3 linked regions of the Sagittula stellata E-37 genome follow. The protein of the gene in region 3 interacts with the protein of the main gene of each other region in a pairwise test. Links are inferred from orthologs where the notes say so. Each region holds a gene or a part of one and is shown on either strand. Other genes may lie near its edges.

Region 1 (3,539 bases), 3.4 Mb from region 3 along the record:
GATACGGGATGATGCGGCAGGCGAACAGCAGCTTGCCCGAGCTGTGCGTCTTGCCCTTGTCGTGGTCGAAGAACACACCCGGGGAGCGGTGCATCTGGGACACGATCACGCGCTCGGTGCCGTTCACGATGAACGTCCCGTTCGGGGTCATCAGGGGCATGTCGCCCATGAAGACGTCCTGTTCCTTGATGTCCTTGACCGACTTGGCGCCGGTGTCCTCGTCGATATCGAACACGATCAGGCGCAGGGTGACCTTCAGCGGCGCGGCGTAGGTCATGTCGCGCTGCATGCACTCTTCGACGTCGTACTTCGGCTTTTCGAGGTCGTAGTCCACGAATTCGAGGACCGCAGTCTCGTTGAAGTCCTTGATCGGAAAGACCGACTGGAACACGCCCTTGATGCCTTCGCCGTCCATCGGCTTGGGCTGGTCGCCTGACTTCAGGAACAGTTCGTAAGACGATTTCTGAACCTCGATGAGGTTCGGCATTTCAAGAACTTCGCGGATTTTGCCGTAATAGCGGCGGAGGCGTTTCTGACCGAGGAAACTTTGCGCCATGAGGGGAGCACCCTTTCGATTTTCTCTGCCCGAACCTGCACGCTGCCGGGGCCACAGCGGCGGTTCACGTCAGTGACGGCGGGTCGACGGGTCCATTCTCGGCGCGCGTCCCACCGCGTGCCACTCGACCGGTTTCCCTGCCTTGGGAAACCCCCCGTCTGCGCGCGGGAAACGCATGCAGACGGGGGGCTTGCCAAGACGGGCGAAGGGGATGCCTGTTGTCCGGATGTTCTGGGGAAGACCGGATATGGGGGCTGGGATCAGATATTCAACTGTCGTGCGCCGCCCCCTATCTCCGAAACACCTGCGCCACGGCTTCGAATCGCTCGAACCCGCGGGAGATTTCCGAATATTCGGTAAAGCGCAAGCGCGCAACCCCCCCTTGGCCGGGGCACGCGGATTTATGCACTTGAAGCAGAATGACAAAAAGCGCCCGTTCCGTCAAGGAGTCACGAAAAAACAACCCAATTCCATGGCCGTGGCAGACCCGCCGCCCAACGCGAAGGCGCAGGCATTCGTGACCTCCGAAGCCTTCGGCGCGGCGTTAACCTTTGGTTAACCTTACGTCAATTCGGCCTGGGCCTTCCGCGCCTCGGGCTGCCAGGCGCTGGCCGACAAGACGCGCGGCCCCTGTCGAATTGGACTCCGGGAGCCCGAAAACCGCGCGCGACAGCAGTCGCACCGACCACCGCACCAAAAAAACAAGCGCCCCCGGATGGGAGCGCTTGCCGTAAACCAGTCGTGAGACGGGAATTACTTGATCTCGACTTCGGCGCCTGCCTCTTCGAGCTTCTTCTTGAGTTCCTCGGCTTCGTCCTTGGAAACGCCTTCCTTGACAGCCTTGCCGCCGGCTTCCACCAGCTCTTTGGCTTCTTTCAGGCCCAGGCCGGTGATGCCGCGGACTTCCTTGATCACGTTGATCTTCTTGTCGCCTGCGGACTTGAGGATTACGTCGAACTCGGTCTTTTCTTCTTCGGCTGCGCCACCAGCGTCGCCTGCCGGGCCAGCCATCATGACTGCGCCGCCGGCTGCGGGCTCGATGCCGTACTCATCCTTGAGGATGGTCTTCAGTTCTTGTGCTTCGAGCAGGGTCAGGTTGACGATTTGCTCAGCAAGTGCTTTGAGATCTGCCATTTTGAGACTCTTTCCGTTTAGATATGTGTTCCAACGTCAGGGCATGTGCCCCACGGGGATCGAAAGGTTGCTTACGCCGCTTCCTGCTTTTCCTCGATGGTCGACAGGATGGAGGCGATGTTGGAAGCAGGCGCGCCAATGGCCCCGGCGATGTTCGATGCGGGTGCGCCGATGCAGCCGACGATGGAAGCGATAAGCTCCTCGCGCGACGGCATTTTCGACACGGCTTCGACACCGGCCCGGTCCAGCGTGGTGCCACCCATCGCACCGCCAAGGATTTCCAACTTCTTGTTGTCCTTGGCGAAGTCTTCGACAACCTTGGCCGCTGCGACCGGGTCCTCGGAGAAGGTAAGCACCGTCATGCCATCAAGGTACTGCGCAATCCCTTCGGCAGGGGTGCCCTCGACGGCAATCTTGGCGAGCTTGTTCTTGGCGACGCGGACGGTGGCTTGCCCATTGCGGGCGCGACCACGCAGGTCCGTCATCTCGGCAACCGTGAGACCCTCGTAGCGGGCAACCACCACGACGCCAGAGCTTTCGAAGATCTGGCCGAGTTCCTCGACCAATTTCTCTTTCTGGGCTCTATCCACAGTTTCACTCCAGTTGTTGGAGGGCGGACCCTCCGGCTCTCAGTCGACCGGGTTTCCCCGGTCACAAAGTCCGAATGAGGGTCGACGCATCCTGTGCGGCCCAACGCAGAAGCGCGGGGCTGAAAAGATGTCTCTTCCCGTCTCAGGCAGGAATTATTGGAACCATTTCAGGAAATGGGCCAACCCACCGTCTCGGACGAATTACGGTGCCGAATACGAATCGCATTTGGCACCGCGAGGCCTGCATTAGCACCGGCCATTATTTCTTGCAATCATTCAATCAAATCCCGCCGCGCATCCGTTCGCGCAAGGCGACACTGAATGCCGCCGGGTCCTTTATCCCGTAAAGCTCCCGTACCAGCGGCGAGATGAAGGCCCGTTCCCGCGTCGCCTCGAATCCGCCCATGTCCGCCAGCATTCCCTGTTCATACAGAAAGTCGTCGGCGTAGCCGGTGAGCACCCAAGCCTTGCTGAACGGCACGGACCCGCGCCTTGTCCGGTTCACCGCCCGCGCCAGCACGTTCGTGCAGTTGGAGAACAGCGTGTTGTACCAGCGCGGGTGTCGCACCAGCTCCTCGCTCTCGCGCAGCATGGCCTCCAGCACGGCGCGCTGCTGCTCGATCGGGATCGACAGCGGGTACATGTAAAGCTGATCGCCCGCCCAGAACTCCGAGTTGCCGAACATGTCGCGCTCGGTCGTCCAGACGAAGAAGTACTCGAAGACCGGCAGCACGGCGGCCAGCGGCGCATTGTAGGCCTCGCCCTCCTCCCGCCGCGCCTCGACGGAGGCGACATAGGTCTTCCCGTCCCGAAAGCGGAACGACAGCATGGTGTGGGCGATGGCGTCGCTGCCGGTGAACGGCTCCACCACGAAATAGGCCTGCTCCAGTTCGTCGGACACGAGGGTCGCGTTGATCCAAGCCCCCCGCGCGACGCTGCCGTCCGGTGCGTAATCCCAGTTCCGGATGTTGCGGATCACCGCCGTTCCGTCCCCCGCCGAGACCAGCGGCAACCGGCTGTGATCGGCGCGCCAGTCGCGGTCGTGTCGCGGAAGAAGCACCTGCCACGGCAGATAGAGGGTCATGGCGATGACAGCCACCGCGATACCGAGATACATGAGAAATCGTTTCATGCGGTCGTCTTACCCCGCCGCCAAAAGACGACCAAGCAAGGATACCCTGACCCGCCGCCAAAAGAAAAAGGGCGCCCGCGTGGGACGCCCTTTCCAAATCCTTTTGCGACTGGCTCAGTTGCCGGTC
Region 2 (3,828 bases), 760 kb from region 3 along the record:
CTCCGAAATCCGCGCCAGTCTGCTCCGGTCCGCCGGTCTGAAGGTTGCGTCGGATGTTGCTCGAATCGATGAAGACATGATTCGGGAATCGCTGTTGGCCGAAGGCGCCACGCCGCGGGACATCGCTGATACCCTGGCAGAGGCAAAGGCGCAGAAGGTGTCGGGACGACACCCTGAGACGCTTGTCCTCGGATGCGATCAGGTTCTGGCTTTCAAGGGTGCGATCCTGTCGAAACCTTCCAGCCGGGAAGAGGCGCGCGAGCAACTTGCCGCCCTGCGCGGTGAGACACACCAACTGCTTTCCGCTGCCGTCATCTATGAAGATTCAAAGCCAATATGGCGTCACGTGGGCACTGCTCGGCTGATGATGCGCGCTTTTTCAGACGCTTACGTCGAAGACTACCTCGACAGAAACTGGCCGGATATCGGTACGTCGGTCGGTGGATACAAGCTTGAAAAGGAGGGTGTGCGGTTGTTCGCCCACGTCGATGGCAGCCACTTCACAATCCTCGGTTTGCCTTTGCTTGAATTGCTCAACTTCCTGTCCGTCAGAGGAACCATCTCCGCATGACCCTGCCTCGAATTCCCCTCGCCGCCGTCATCGGCAAGCCCATTGCGCACTCGAGGTCCCCGCGCCTGTTTGCGCATTGGCTCAGGAAACATGGCATCCCGGGGCACTATATTCCGATCGAGGTTCCTGCCGACAAACTGGCTGAAACCATCCGGCTTTTGCCCGACCTGGGGTTCATGGGCGTCAATGTCACGATCCCCTACAAGGAGAAGATCCTCGAAATCGCCGATCTCGCCTCTGACCGGGCGACGCTGATCGGGGCCGCCAACACGCTGATCTTCCGTAAGGACGGGATGATCCATGCAGACAACACCGACGGCTACGGCTTTTCCGAAAATCTCAGACAGTCGGCGCCGGACTGGGATCCGACTGCGGGCCCAGCGGTGGTTTTCGGGGCAGGGGGAGCGGCCCGCGCGGTCATCGCGTCGCTGATCGACGTGGGGGTGCCCGAAATCCGGCTGACCAACCGGACGCGGGTGCGTGCCGAACAGCTCCGGTCTGACTTTGGCAATCGCGTGCAGGTGCATGACTGGGTCCAGGCGGGCAACATCATCGAAGACTGCCGGACTGTGGTGAACACCACGTCGCTCGGCATGACCGGCAAGCCCGAGTTTCGCGTCCCGCTCGATGCGCTGGCACCGGACATGGTGGTGTCCGACCTTGTCTATACACCCCTGCAGACCCGTCTGCTGCGGGAGGCGGAACAGGCGGGCAGCACAGTTGTCGACGGGCTTGGCATGTTGTTGCATCAGGCGGTGCCCGGTTTCGAGCGGTGGTTTGGCACCCGCCCGGAGGTAGACGAGGCGACACGCGCTGCCGTCCTGCGATGAGGTTCAAACTGGGACTGACAGGGTCCATCGGTATGGGCAAATCTTCGACGGCCGCGATCTTTGCCGCCGAGGATTGCGCCGTTTGGGATGCCGACGCTGCAGTGCACCGGCTGTATTCCGCCGGAGGCGCTGCGGTCGGCCCGATCAGCGCGCGCTTTCCCGAAGCGGTCCAGAACGGCAAGGTTTCTCGCGACGTTCTCAAGACGATCATCGGCAGCGATCCAGAAGCGTTGCCCGATCTCGAGCGGATCGTTCACCCGCTGGTCCAGGCCGACCGAGAGATATTTGTTCGGGACAACGCCGACAAGATCGGGGTGTTCGACATTCCTTTGCTTTTCGAGACGGGCGGCGATGCAGAGATGGACGCAACCGCCTGCGTTTTTGTTTCACGTGAAATACAGCGAGAGCGGGTTCTGGCCCGTGGCACGATGACGGAAGCCGATCTTCAGCGCATTCTTGCCCGGCAATTGCCGTCCGAGGAAAAATGTGCCCGGTCGACATGGACCATCGAGACAGATACGCCTGAACACGCGCGCGAACAGGTGTTGCGCATCCTGAACGAGATCGAGGAAAGGCTGACCGATGCGTGAAATCGTACTCGATACGGAAACCACGGGGTTCGAGCCGGAGCAGGGCGACCGCATCGTCGAAATCGGGGCCGTCGAGTTGTTCAATCACGTTCCGACCGGCGAGACCTATCACCAGTACATCAATCCTGAACGGTCAATGCCGCAGGAGGCATTTGCCGTTCACGGGCTTGGCGACGATTTCCTCCGGGACAAGCCGGTCTTCGCCAAAATCGTCGATGAGTTCCGCACCTTCATCGGAGACTCGAAACTGGTGATCCACAACGCGGCCTTCGACGTGAAGTTCCTCAACGCCGAACTTCGCTGGGCCAACCGTCCAACCCTGGCGAAAGATTGCGCCATCGACACGCTGGATATTGCCCGGCGGAAGTTCCCGGGCTCGCCTGCGTCGCTCGACGCGCTTTGCCGCAGGTTCGGGATCGATAACTCCTCCCGGACCTTGCACGGCGCCTTGCTCGACTCCGAAATCCTGGCAGAGGTCTACCTCGAACTCATCGGTGGCAAACAGCCCGATTTCGGTCTGACGTCCGCGTCCAACACGCCGAGTGTCGGTGAAACAGTGACGAACTGGCGCCCGAAACCAAGGTCCACACCCTTGCCGTCGCGCCTGACGGACACGGAAAAGGCGGCTCACGCCGCCTTTGTCGAGAAGCTCGGGGAAAACGCGATCTGGAACCGGTCCTGATCGCGTTTCACTGATCTTATTGCGTCGGAGTGCTGGACGCTTCCTGCTGAGCGGCGGCCCGGCGCTGAAGCTCCGCACGGTACAGCGCAAGGAAGTCGATCGTTTCCAGGTTCAGCGGCGGGAAGCCACCGTCGCGGGACACGTCAGACACGATGCGGCGCACGAACGGGAAGATCATCCGCGGGCATTCGATCAGCAGGAACGGGTGAAGCTGGTCCTCGGGCACGTTCTCGATGTGGAACACGCCCACGTAGTCGAGTTCGAGGATGAACAGCACTTCAGAGGATTCCTTGGACTTGGATTCCACCTTCAGCTTCATCACGACTTCGAACTGATGTTCCGGCGTCCGTTTCTTGGCATCGAGGTTGACCTGCACCTGAACGTCCGGCTGCACTTCTCCGGATACGCCCTTCTGGGAAAGGATGTTCTCGAAGGAAAGATCACGGATAAACTGCGCAAGCACGTTCATCTTGGGCGGCTGAGGCGCCTGGGCTGCCCCGTTGGATTCTGCCATGAATGGTACTCCGGTTGAATGTCTTGAGAGCTGGATTAGCAGGCACTGGTAGGTTTCTCAATGCCTCGTCCAGCCGGAACCGGGATGGTTGGGTGACTTGCCCTGCGGAACTTCGGTAAAATCGCCGTCGATTACCTCGTCGCGGGCAGAGGTCGGGTTATGGTGCGGGGGCCGCTGGGGTTCCGGACCCATCTGAAAACGGGTGACCGTGATGCGCTGACGCGCCCACCGCATCACGGCCAGACGGACGCCCGGCACGAGAAGGGTAAAGCCCACGGCGTCGGTGAAGAATCCCGGGGTCAGCAGAAGCGCGCCCGACAGAAGGATCATGGCACCATGGGCCAACGGCTCACTGGGGTCCTGAAGTTCGGAAAAGCTGCGTCGCAGGTCTGCAAGTGCACGCGCGCCCTGAGACCGCACCAGATACGTGCCGATAATCGCCGTAAGCACCACGATGGCCAAAGTCGGGAACAGCCCGATCAGCCCGCCCACCTGGATAAAAAGGGCGATCTCGATCAGCGGGACCATCAGAAAGACCAGAAACAGCCACATGCGCATTCCTCCTTGACCAGCGTCTGAAGCATATCGGGTCAACGTACCGCATGGCCGCCGCCCGTGTGGACTTGTTCAGACACGTCACC
Region 3 (9,001 bases):
AGCACCGGCTCCGCCTGCTCCGGCGCAAGGCCCACGCCATCGATATAGGCGCCGGAGGCATCCAGCCGCCCTTTGCCCAGCAGCTCGCGCACACCGGACTCGCCGACCTTGTCGAACTTGTCGATGGTCCGCAGGACGTTCGCTGCCTGCCCCTCTTCGGTGACGCCCATCGCCTGAAGCACACCGTTCAGAACCTTCCGGTTGTTCACCCGGATCAGGTAGTCGCCGCGCGGTATGCCCACCTCTTCCAGCGTATCCGCCAGCATCGCGCAGATCTCCGCGTCCGCCGCGACCGAAGGCGCGCCCACGGTGTCCGCGTCGCACTGGTAGAACTGGCGATAGCGCCCCGGCCCCGGCTTCTCGTTGCGCCAGACCGGCCCCATCGCGAACCGCCGGTAAGGCAGCGGCAGGTCGTTGCGATGCTCGGCATAGACCCGGGCCAGCGGCGCCGTCAGGTCGTAGCGCAGCGCCATCCAGGTGTCGTCCTCGTCCTGCCAGGCAAAGACCCCCTCGTTCGGGCGGTCCACATCGGGCAGGAACTTGCCAAGCGCCTCGACCGTCTCCACCGCCGAGGATTCCAGCGCCTCGAAGCCGTACCGATGGTACACCCCGGCGATCTTCGACAGCATCTCGGTGCGCTCGCGCACCTCGTGTCCGAAATAGTCGCGGAACCCCTTCGGCGTCTGCGCCTTGGGGCGGGGGGCTTTCTTCACTTTGGCCATGGCACCGGTCCCGGTTACACTGCTGCATTGTCGCGCACCCTCTATCGGGAAGGCGGCGCGTGGGCAAGCAAGGGTGCCCTTGCGGAGACGGGCGCATGCAAATATCCATGGGCTCTCTGCCAATTGAAGGAGGAACGAGACATGACGGATGACATGAGCCGCCTCGAAGAGCAGATGGCCCACCTTCTCAGGACGGTCGACGACCTGTCCGACGTGGTGGCCCGACAGGACCGTGAATTGCGCGACGTTTCGCGACGGGTGGAGATCCTGCTTCGCCGCGAGGCCCAGCGGGACACGGACACCTCCGGCAGCATTTTCCTCGGAGACGAAAAACCCCCGCATTACTAGACCGCGAAAGCCCCGCCTTTCGCGGTCGGTGGGCAGGCGAGGTTTCACCCGGAAGCCTCAGCGCCCACACCCATGCCATGGCAGGCACGCCGTTCCCGAAAGTCCCGCCTTTCGCGGCCAGTCGGCAGGCGAGGTTTCCCCCGAAAACCTCAGCGCCCACACCCGTGCCATGCCAGGCACGCCGTTGCCGAAAGCCCCGCCTGCCCAAACCCATGCCATGCCGGGCGCAACACGCGCGTGGCCTCAAGCTGAAATGTGAACCGCAACCGGCTGGCCTGTGCACCGGCCTTCCCGTCGCTGTGCACCGCGGCCCGCGATGTATCCGGCGCGAACCTGCAAGGCCCCGTAGCTCAGTTCTTCATGTCCATGGCAACCACTTCGCCGTCGTGCAGCAGGATGTTCTTCCAGCGAGTGTTGTCCTCGAACCGTTCGTAGACCGAGACGAAGACCGTGTCCTTCTCCAGCGCCCGCATCCGCGAGCCGCAGGGTTTGCCCTTGCCGACGCGGCAGACCTTGGACTTCACGCCCTCGTAGGCCTTGTCCGTCGCCAGCACCGGCAGGGACTCGCCCGCCGGGCCGTAGTGGATCTGCTCCCAGCTTTCCGGGGAGCCGAAGATCACCAGCGCGGCGGTGAACTGCCGCGCGCAGCCGTCCTTGAAACCGGTCATGTAGAAGGTGTGCGCGCCGGTCGAGCCGGGGGCGCTGTCGTGCAGCTCGTATCCGCGTCCACGTTCGGGCCAGGTCTGGGTGACCGGTCCCAGCTTTGCACCGGGCACGCCGCAGACCCGGGCGATCTGGCCGTAGGGCAAGGTGGTGCCAAATGCGATCTCGCGCGCGTCGGGCGCACCGGGACGCGGCGCGGCACGGCGGTTGACGCGCGGCGCGCCAGAGGTGGTGGCCGCAGCAAGCTGGACGTCGTTGCCGCCCCCGCCGCCAAGCCCGAAGAGACCCCTGCGCCGCGGCTGCTCCTCCGCCTCTACGACGACCACCTCCGCGTCGTCAGGGGAAGAGCCCACGTCGGCCAGATCGACGGTCACGGCCTCGTCGGTGACAGCACCGTCCTCGGCGGCCACCGCCGCCGTGGCCTGAGCGGCATCGCCCACCGGGGCCTGAGCGGCATCCGCCGCCGGGGTCCGCGCAGCGTCGGCCTTGCCCTTCAGGAAACCCAGAAGGCCGCGTTTCGGGGCGGTGTCGGACGCCGGAGCGGCGGGCAGCGTTTCGGTATCGGCACTGGTGGCCAGCACATCGGCCTGCCCCGCCTCGGCCTCCACCGGCACATCGGCCAGGCGCGGCACGTCCCGCAGGGGATCGCCGCAGCCCGAGGCCAGCAGGACCAGTGTCATTCCGATGATAACTTTGCGCATTTCGCCCCCGGCGGTTTCGCCTCTCGTACAACGGCGCCGCAGGAAAGGTCCACTGTTCCATGGGATAGACGGGCCGCCCGGCGGGAAACCGCCCCATTCCGTGGCGGTTTCCGGGACCGGCGCAGACCCCGTCAGGCAGGCACCATTCCCGGTGGAAAGAGGCGACTCAGAAGTCTTCGACCGCCAGAACGCCGTCGAGCGACTTCACCGCGCCCTTGATCTCCGGCGTGACGGGAAAGCGTTCGGACAGGTCCATCTCCACTTCGCCCGGCAGGCCCGGCGCCGCCAGCCGCAGGACGATCGGCGCACGCGGCGCCTTCGGCAACTGCTCGGCGGCACGGCCCAGCACGCTGGCGATCTGGGACAGCGCCATCTCCGTGTCGACGAAGATCCGCATGCCCGAAGGCCCGCCCTGCGCCGCCGCCGCATCCACCGGCATCACCGCGCGCCCCAGCAGCTTGAGCTGGTCGCTCTCCATCGTCGCTTCGACGGTGACGACGACCTTCGATCCGGTCTCCAGATGTTCGCGCGATTTCTCCAAGGTCTCGGAGAACAGCGTGACCTCGTAGGCGCCGGTGGGGTCCGACAACTGCGCAAAGGCGAAACGGTTGCCGCGCGCCGACTTCCGCTCCTGCCGTCCGGCGACGACACCCGCCAGCTTCGCCACGAGCGGACCGCGTTCGGCCTTGGCCATGACCTCGTCCAGCGTCACCACGTCCTGCCGTTTCAGCGCGGGCATGTAGTCGTCGAGCGGGTGACCGGACAGGTAGAAACCCACGGCCTTGAACTCTTCCGCCAGACGTTCGGCGGGCAGCCAGTCCGACACGGGCGACAGGCGCGGCTCCGGCAGGTCGTCGCCCGCCTCGCCGAACAGCGACACCTGCGCCGATCCCTTCTGTTCGTGGATCGCCGCCGAATAGGCCACCAGCGCGTCGAGCGAATCGAAGATGCGCCGCCGGTTCGGGTCGAGCACGTCGAAACAGCCCGCCCGCGCCATCATCTCCAGCGGCCGCTTGCCGATCTTCTTCAGGTCCACGCGGCGGGCAAAGTCGAACACGGTAGAAAACGCGCGCCCGTCGCGCCCCTCGACCACCAGCTTCATCGCCTCCAGTCCGACGTTCTTCAGCGCCCCCAGGGCATAGACAAGCTGGCCCTCCACCACGTCGAAGGTGGCGAGCGAGCGGTTCACGCAGGGCGGCACCCAAGGCAGCCCCAGCCCCTTGCGGACCTCCTCGAAATAGACGGCCAGCTTGTCGGTGAGGTGGATATCGCAGTTCATGACGCCTGCCATGAACTCCACCGGGTGGTTCGCCTTCAGCCATGCGGTCTGGTAGCTGACCACCGCGTAGGCCGCCGCGTGCGACTTGTTGAAGCCGTAGTTGGCGAATTTCTCCAGAAGGTCGAAGACCTCGGTGGCCTTCTTCTTCTCCACCCCGTTCTTCGCCGCGCCCTGTTCGAACTTCGGCCGTTCGGCGTCCATCGCCTCCTTGATCTTCTTGCCCATCGCGCGGCGCAGCAGGTCGGCGCCGCCAAGCGAGTAGCCCGCCATGACCTGTGCGATCTGCATCACCTGCTCCTGGTAGACGATGATGCCCTGCGTCTCCGCCAGGATGTGGTCGATGGACGGATGCACCGAGGTGATCTCGCGCAGGCCGTTCTTCACCTCGCAGTAAACCGGGATGTTCTCCATCGGGCCGGGACGGTAGAGCGCCACGAGCGCCACGATGTCCTCGATGCAGGTGGGCTTCATGCGCTTGAGCGCATCCATCATGCCCGAGCTTTCCACCTGGAACACCGCCACCGTCTTGGCCGAGGCGTAAAGCTTGTAGGTGACCTTGTCGTCCAGCGGGATCAGGTTGATCTGGTTCTCCGCGCCCTCGGGCGGCTCGTAAAGCTGCGTGCCGTCGGCGGCGACATGCAGCGGGCGCCCGGACTTGAAGATCAGGTCCATGGCGTTCTGGATCACCGTCAGCGTCTTCAGGCCGAGGAAATCGAACTTCACCAGACCGGCCTGCTCCACCCACTTCATGTTGAACTGCGTGGCCGGCATGTCAGAGCGCGGGTCGCGATACAGCGGCACCAGCTCGTCCGTGGGACGGTCGGCGATGACCACGCCCGCCGCGTGCGTGCCCGCCGAGCGCAGCAGCCCCTCCACCTGCATGCCGTACTTCAGCAGCCGGTCGACGACCTCCTCGTTCTTCGCTTCTTCGGCAAGCCGCGGCTCGTCGCGCAGCGCCTGTTCGATGCTGACCGGTTTGACGCCTTCCACCGGGATCATCTTCGACAGCCGGTCCACCTGCCCGTAAGGCATCTGCAACACGCGGCCCATGTCGCGCACCGCCGCCTTCGACAACAGAGCGCCGAAGGTGATGATCTGGCCCACGCGGTCGTGGCCATACTTGTCCTGCACGTAGCGGATCACCTCTTCGCGGCGGTCCATGCAGAAGTCGATGTCGAAGTCGGGCATCGACACGCGTTCCGGATTCAGGAAGCGTTCGAACAGCAACGAATAGCGCAGCGGGTCGAGGTCGGTGATGGTCAGCGCATAGGCCACCAGCGACCCCGCGCCCGACCCCCGCCCCGGGCCAACCGGGATGTCCTGGTCCTTCGCCCACTGGATGAAGTCCGCAACGATCAGGAAGTAGCCGGGGAAGCCCATCCCCTCGATGATCCCCAGCTCGAAATCCAGCCGCTTCTGGTAGTCCTCCACCGACACGGCGTGCGGGATCACGGCAAGCCGGGCCTGAAGCCCCTCGTTCGCCATGCGGCGCAGTTCCGTCACCTCGTCGTCGGCAAAGCGCGGCAGGATCGGGTCGCGGCGGTAGGCCATGAAGGCGCAGCGTTTCGCGATCTCGACGGTGTTCTCCAGCGCCTCCGGCAGATCCGCGAACAGCACCGCCATCTCCTGCGGGGTCTTCAGGTAGTGCTGCGGCGTCAGGCGGCGGCGCGGCTCCTGCTGATCGACATAGGCGCCTTCCGCGATACAGATCATCGCGTCATGCGCTTCGTACATGGAGGATTTGGGGAAATAGACGTCGTTCGTCGCCACCAGCGGCAGGCCCATCTCGTAGGCCATCTCGACAAAGCCGCGCTCCGTCAGGTGCTCCGCCTCGGGGGGCGTTCCGTCCTCGCCCGGATGGCGCTGCAACTCGACGTACAGCCGGTCCTCGAAGATCGCGTGCAACCGGGTCATCAGCGTCTGCGCGGCCGCGCGCGAATTGGTGCGCAGCAGCCGTCCCACCGGCCCGTCCGGTCCGCCCGACAGGCAGATCACGTCCTCCGAATGCGCCTCCAGCTCGTCCAGCGTGACATGCGCCAGCTCGTTGTCGCGGCGCAGATAGAGGCAGGAGTTGAGCTTCATCAGGTGCTCGTAGCCGCGCTCCGTCTGGGCCAGCAGAACCACCGGCGCCGGTGGCTTGATCCGCTCGCCCGGGGCCTGCTCGAAATAGCGCAGGTCGATCTGGCAGCCGATGATCGGCTGCACACCCGCACCGCTCGCGCCCACGGAAAATTCCAGCGCCGCGAACAGGTTGTTGGTGTCGGTGACCGCCACGGCGGGCATCCCCATGTCGGCACACAGCCCCGGCAGCTTCTTCAGCCGGAGCGCGCCTTCGAGCAGGGAATATTCGGTGTGGGTGCGGAGGTGGATGAATCGCGGATCTGACATGGCCGCAACCTACCGCGTTTCTCCGGCCGGCTGGAACACCTCCCGATGCGCAATCGGGCAGAATCGTGCATTGCGTGTACACGAAACAGTGTCCACACTTCCCCACGACATAGCACTGGACTACCATGCACAGTCGTGCCGTTTTAGTACCGCTGCCCGCAAATAACCAACAATGCGGCCCCACTCATGCCTTTATTGGGCGGCAGTTTGAGTTTCGTGTACATCGCCCGTAGGTCCCGTAAGCCCAGAAAGCCCAGCGTTTCTTAGCCATGAACGACGCCACCGAACTCTCCAGCGCAGCGCTTGCGCAACAAGAGGCCGAATTCGATCCCGCCCCCCCCGACACGTTGAAGGCGCGTTTGAAACGTCTGGCACTTGTCACGGCGGCGGCCATCGCGCCGGTGCGCACGGCGAACGTGCTGGCGGAACGGTATCTCAGTTCGAGCCACGGCTTCATCGACGAACTCGCCGAGAAGGGCCGCCACCGGTTCGAGATCCTGCCGGTGGGCGACGACATGGCGATCATGCGCCACAGCCACCACCCCGGCGCGCGCCGCGTGCTGGTGGTGCCGGGTCACGACGGCCATTACCGCCAGTTCACCCGCCTGCTGCGGGCGCTGGACAAGACCGGTCTTTCGGTCGACGTCACCGTGCTGCCCGGTCACATGCACAAGGCGCAGACCGTCTGTTCCATGCGCGACATCACCGAAGCGATCCACCGCTCCTGGGAGGCACACGGCCCCTACGACGGGATGGTCGCGCATTGCGTCAGTTCCAACGCCGCGCTGTTTGCGCTCGACGGCGGACTGCACTGCGACCGCGTCGTGCTGGTATCCACGCCGCTCGACCTCGTGCGGCTGGTGCGCAACGGCGGTGAGCAATATGGCCTGTCCGGGCGCTGCCTGGACCTCTTTGTCGACCGGGTCAGCGAACTTGGCGCGCCCTTCCACCTGTCGTTGCCCTGGCACCCCATCGCCGCCGAACGGACCGAGCACCTGCTGGCGGTCCACGCAAGGGACGACTGGGCCGCACCCGTGTGCGACGTGCAGAAGCTTGAGTCCCTGACACCGACCGCCACGGTCGCGGTCTTCCCGCATGGCGGCCACAACTCGATCCTGAGCGTGAAGACAGCGGTGTCCCGCATCGCGGATTTCCTCAAGGCCTGAGCCCCAGGGCGCGGCTGGCCCCTCGTCGGCCCCGATGCAGACGAACGTGGTCGCGGTCGCGCCGCCCTGCCATCCGCCAGCCATCCGCATGAAACCTGAAAAAAAGGCCGGCCCCGAGAGGACTCGGGAACCGGCAATCCCGCGTAAACCTGACGCGGGCGGGGGAGACACCCTTGACCGCGGCAGGCTCATTCGCCCGCCAGCGGCAATTCCTTCAACAGCATGGACATCACGCAGGCCAGGACCGCCGCAGCCGTCGCAATCCAGAAGACCGGGTGCAGCGCGGCGCTGAAGCCGTCCATGACACGCGCCTGCAGCTCGGGCGACAGGCTTTGCACCATATCCGCCCCGATGGACCGCAGGCCGCCTTCTCCGGCGCCCGGCACCTGCCCCGCAAGGTTGCGCGCAAGCCCCGCACTGAACACCGCCCCGAAGGCAGCCGTTCCCAGCGCGCCGCCGATCAGACGGAACATGTTGGCCGAGGCCGTGCCCACGCCCATCAGCGACTTCGGGATCGCGTTCTGGATCGCTGCGACACCGACGGAAAACACCGGTCCGAGGCCAAGCCCCACCAGCACCATCGCGCCGCCGATCAGCCACAGCGGGCTGTCCGTGCCGATGGTGGTCAGCACCAGCATCGCCAGCGCCAGCAGCCCGGTCGAGGCCATCGGCATCAACTTGTACTTCCCGGTCTTCGACATCACGCGCCCCGCCATGGTCGAGGCGAAGATCAGCCCGCCCATCATGGGCACAAGGAACAGGCCCGACCCGGTGGGCGATACGCCCTTCACCACCTGAAGAAACAGCGGCAGGAAGGTGATCGTGCCGAACATGGCCGTACCGACAAGGAAGCCCACGGCGTTCACCACCACGAAGGTGTTGTTGCGGAACAGGCTCATCGGCAGGATCGGCTCATCGGCGCGGTTCTCGGCCACCACAAACCCCACCGTTGTCAGCACGCCAAACGTGATCAGCACCAGCACGGCGGGGCTGCCCCAGCCACCCGCGGTCTGTGCCGCGTTGGGCAACAGCACGACGGCCGCCAGCAGCGAGGCCAGCAGCGCCGCGCCCACATAGTCGACCTTGCGCTTCGTCAGGTCGTCGCGGCGCGGCAGGGCCATGCCGAGGATAACGAAGGCCAGCAGACCGACCGGCAGGTTCACGAAGAAGATCCAGTGCCAAGACCAGTGCTGCACGATGAAGCCGCCCAGAAGCGGCCCGATCACCGTCGATACGCCAAAGGCCGCGCCCATCAGACCCTGCGCCATACCGCGCTGACGCGGCGGCAGCAGGTCGCCCACCGTCGCCATGGAGGTGACGATCAGGGTGCCCGCACCGAACCCCTGCACGGCGCGCCCGCCGATGACCATGCCCATGTTCATCGCCACGCCGCAGATCACGGCGCCGACGGTGAAGACGATGATCCCGGACTGCAACACCAGCTTGCGCCCGTACATGTCGCCCAGCTTGCCCGCCAGCGGCGCGGCGATGGTCGACGCCAGCAGATAGGCGGTTATGACCCACGTCAGGTGGTCCATGCCGCCAAGATCGGCGACCATGATCGGCAAGGCGGTCGAGACGATGGTCTGCCCCAGCGAGGCGAACAGAAGCGTCGCCGCCACGGCGCCCAGAACGAGCCGCACCGCGACATTTTCGGGCGCCTCCTCGTAATGGGCAGATGTTTCGGTAAGTGACATTTCACGGCTTCCCACGATATCAACGCTGAAACCGCCC

Evidence for each region. Proteins that work in one complex are often made in the same cells at the same time.
Region 1: the proteins of dnaE (region 3) and rplL interact in binary tests that used the Escherichia coli proteins (3 or more experiments, as listed by UniProt). The link is inferred for Sagittula stellata E-37 from one-to-one orthologs.
Region 2: the proteins of dnaE (region 3) and dnaQ interact in binary tests that used the Escherichia coli proteins (3 or more experiments, as listed by UniProt). The link is inferred for Sagittula stellata E-37 from one-to-one orthologs.

The regions. Positions count from the first base shown.
Region 1 is NZ_CP155729.1:4,435,247-4,438,785, forward strand. What follows is about bases 1-2,711. They hold rplL (50S ribosomal protein L7/L12), read right to left. Parts: upstream 1,691-2,711; coding sequence 1,310-1,690; downstream 1-1,309. Other genes in these bases: rpoB (DNA-directed RNA polymerase subunit beta), read right to left, coding at 1-556; ABFK29_RS21070 (hypothetical protein), read left to right, coding at 966-1,115; rplJ (50S ribosomal protein L10), read right to left, coding at 1,762-2,280; ABFK29_RS21085 (DUF4105 domain-containing protein), read right to left, coding at 2,561-2,711. In the rest of the region: more of ABFK29_RS21085, read right to left, coding at 2,712-3,412; rplA (50S ribosomal protein L1), read right to left, coding at 3,527-3,539. UniProt on the Escherichia coli protein: The binding site for several of the GTPase factors involved in protein synthesis (IF-2, EF-Tu, EF-G and RF3). Is thus essential for accurate translation.
Region 2 is NZ_CP155729.1:311,488-315,315, forward strand. Bases 829-3,828 are described here. They hold dnaQ (DNA polymerase III subunit epsilon), read left to right. Parts: upstream 829-1,983; coding sequence 1,984-2,673; downstream 2,674-3,828. Other genes in these bases: ABFK29_RS01545 (shikimate dehydrogenase), read left to right, coding at 829-1,401; coaE (dephospho-CoA kinase), read left to right, coding at 1,398-1,991; secB (protein-export chaperone SecB), read right to left, coding at 2,690-3,187; ABFK29_RS01565 (FxsA family protein), read right to left, coding at 3,245-3,739. Outside these bases: ABFK29_RS01540 (Maf family protein), read left to right, coding at 1-571; more of ABFK29_RS01545, read left to right, coding at 568-828. UniProt on the Escherichia coli protein: DNA polymerase III is a complex, multichain enzyme responsible for most of the replicative synthesis in bacteria. The epsilon subunit contain the editing function and is a proofreading 3'-5' exonuclease.
Region 3 is NZ_CP155729.1:1,071,853-1,080,853, reverse strand. The notes cover bases 2,401-6,479. They hold dnaE (DNA polymerase III subunit alpha), read right to left. Parts: upstream 6,102-6,479; coding sequence 2,601-6,101; downstream 2,401-2,600. Other genes in these bases: ABFK29_RS05075 (hypothetical protein), read left to right, coding at 6,371-6,479; ABFK29_RS05085 (hypothetical protein), read right to left, coding at 2,401-2,434. Outside these bases: hisS (histidine--tRNA ligase), read right to left, coding at 1-722; ABFK29_RS05090 (SlyX family protein), read left to right, coding at 864-1,070; more of ABFK29_RS05085, read right to left, coding at 1,421-2,400; more of ABFK29_RS05075, read left to right, coding at 6,480-7,267; ABFK29_RS05070 (MDR family MFS transporter), read right to left, coding at 7,456-8,964. UniProt on the Escherichia coli protein: DNA polymerase III is a complex, multichain enzyme responsible for most of the replicative synthesis in bacteria. This DNA polymerase also exhibits 3' to 5' exonuclease activity. The alpha chain is the DNA polymerase catalytic subunit.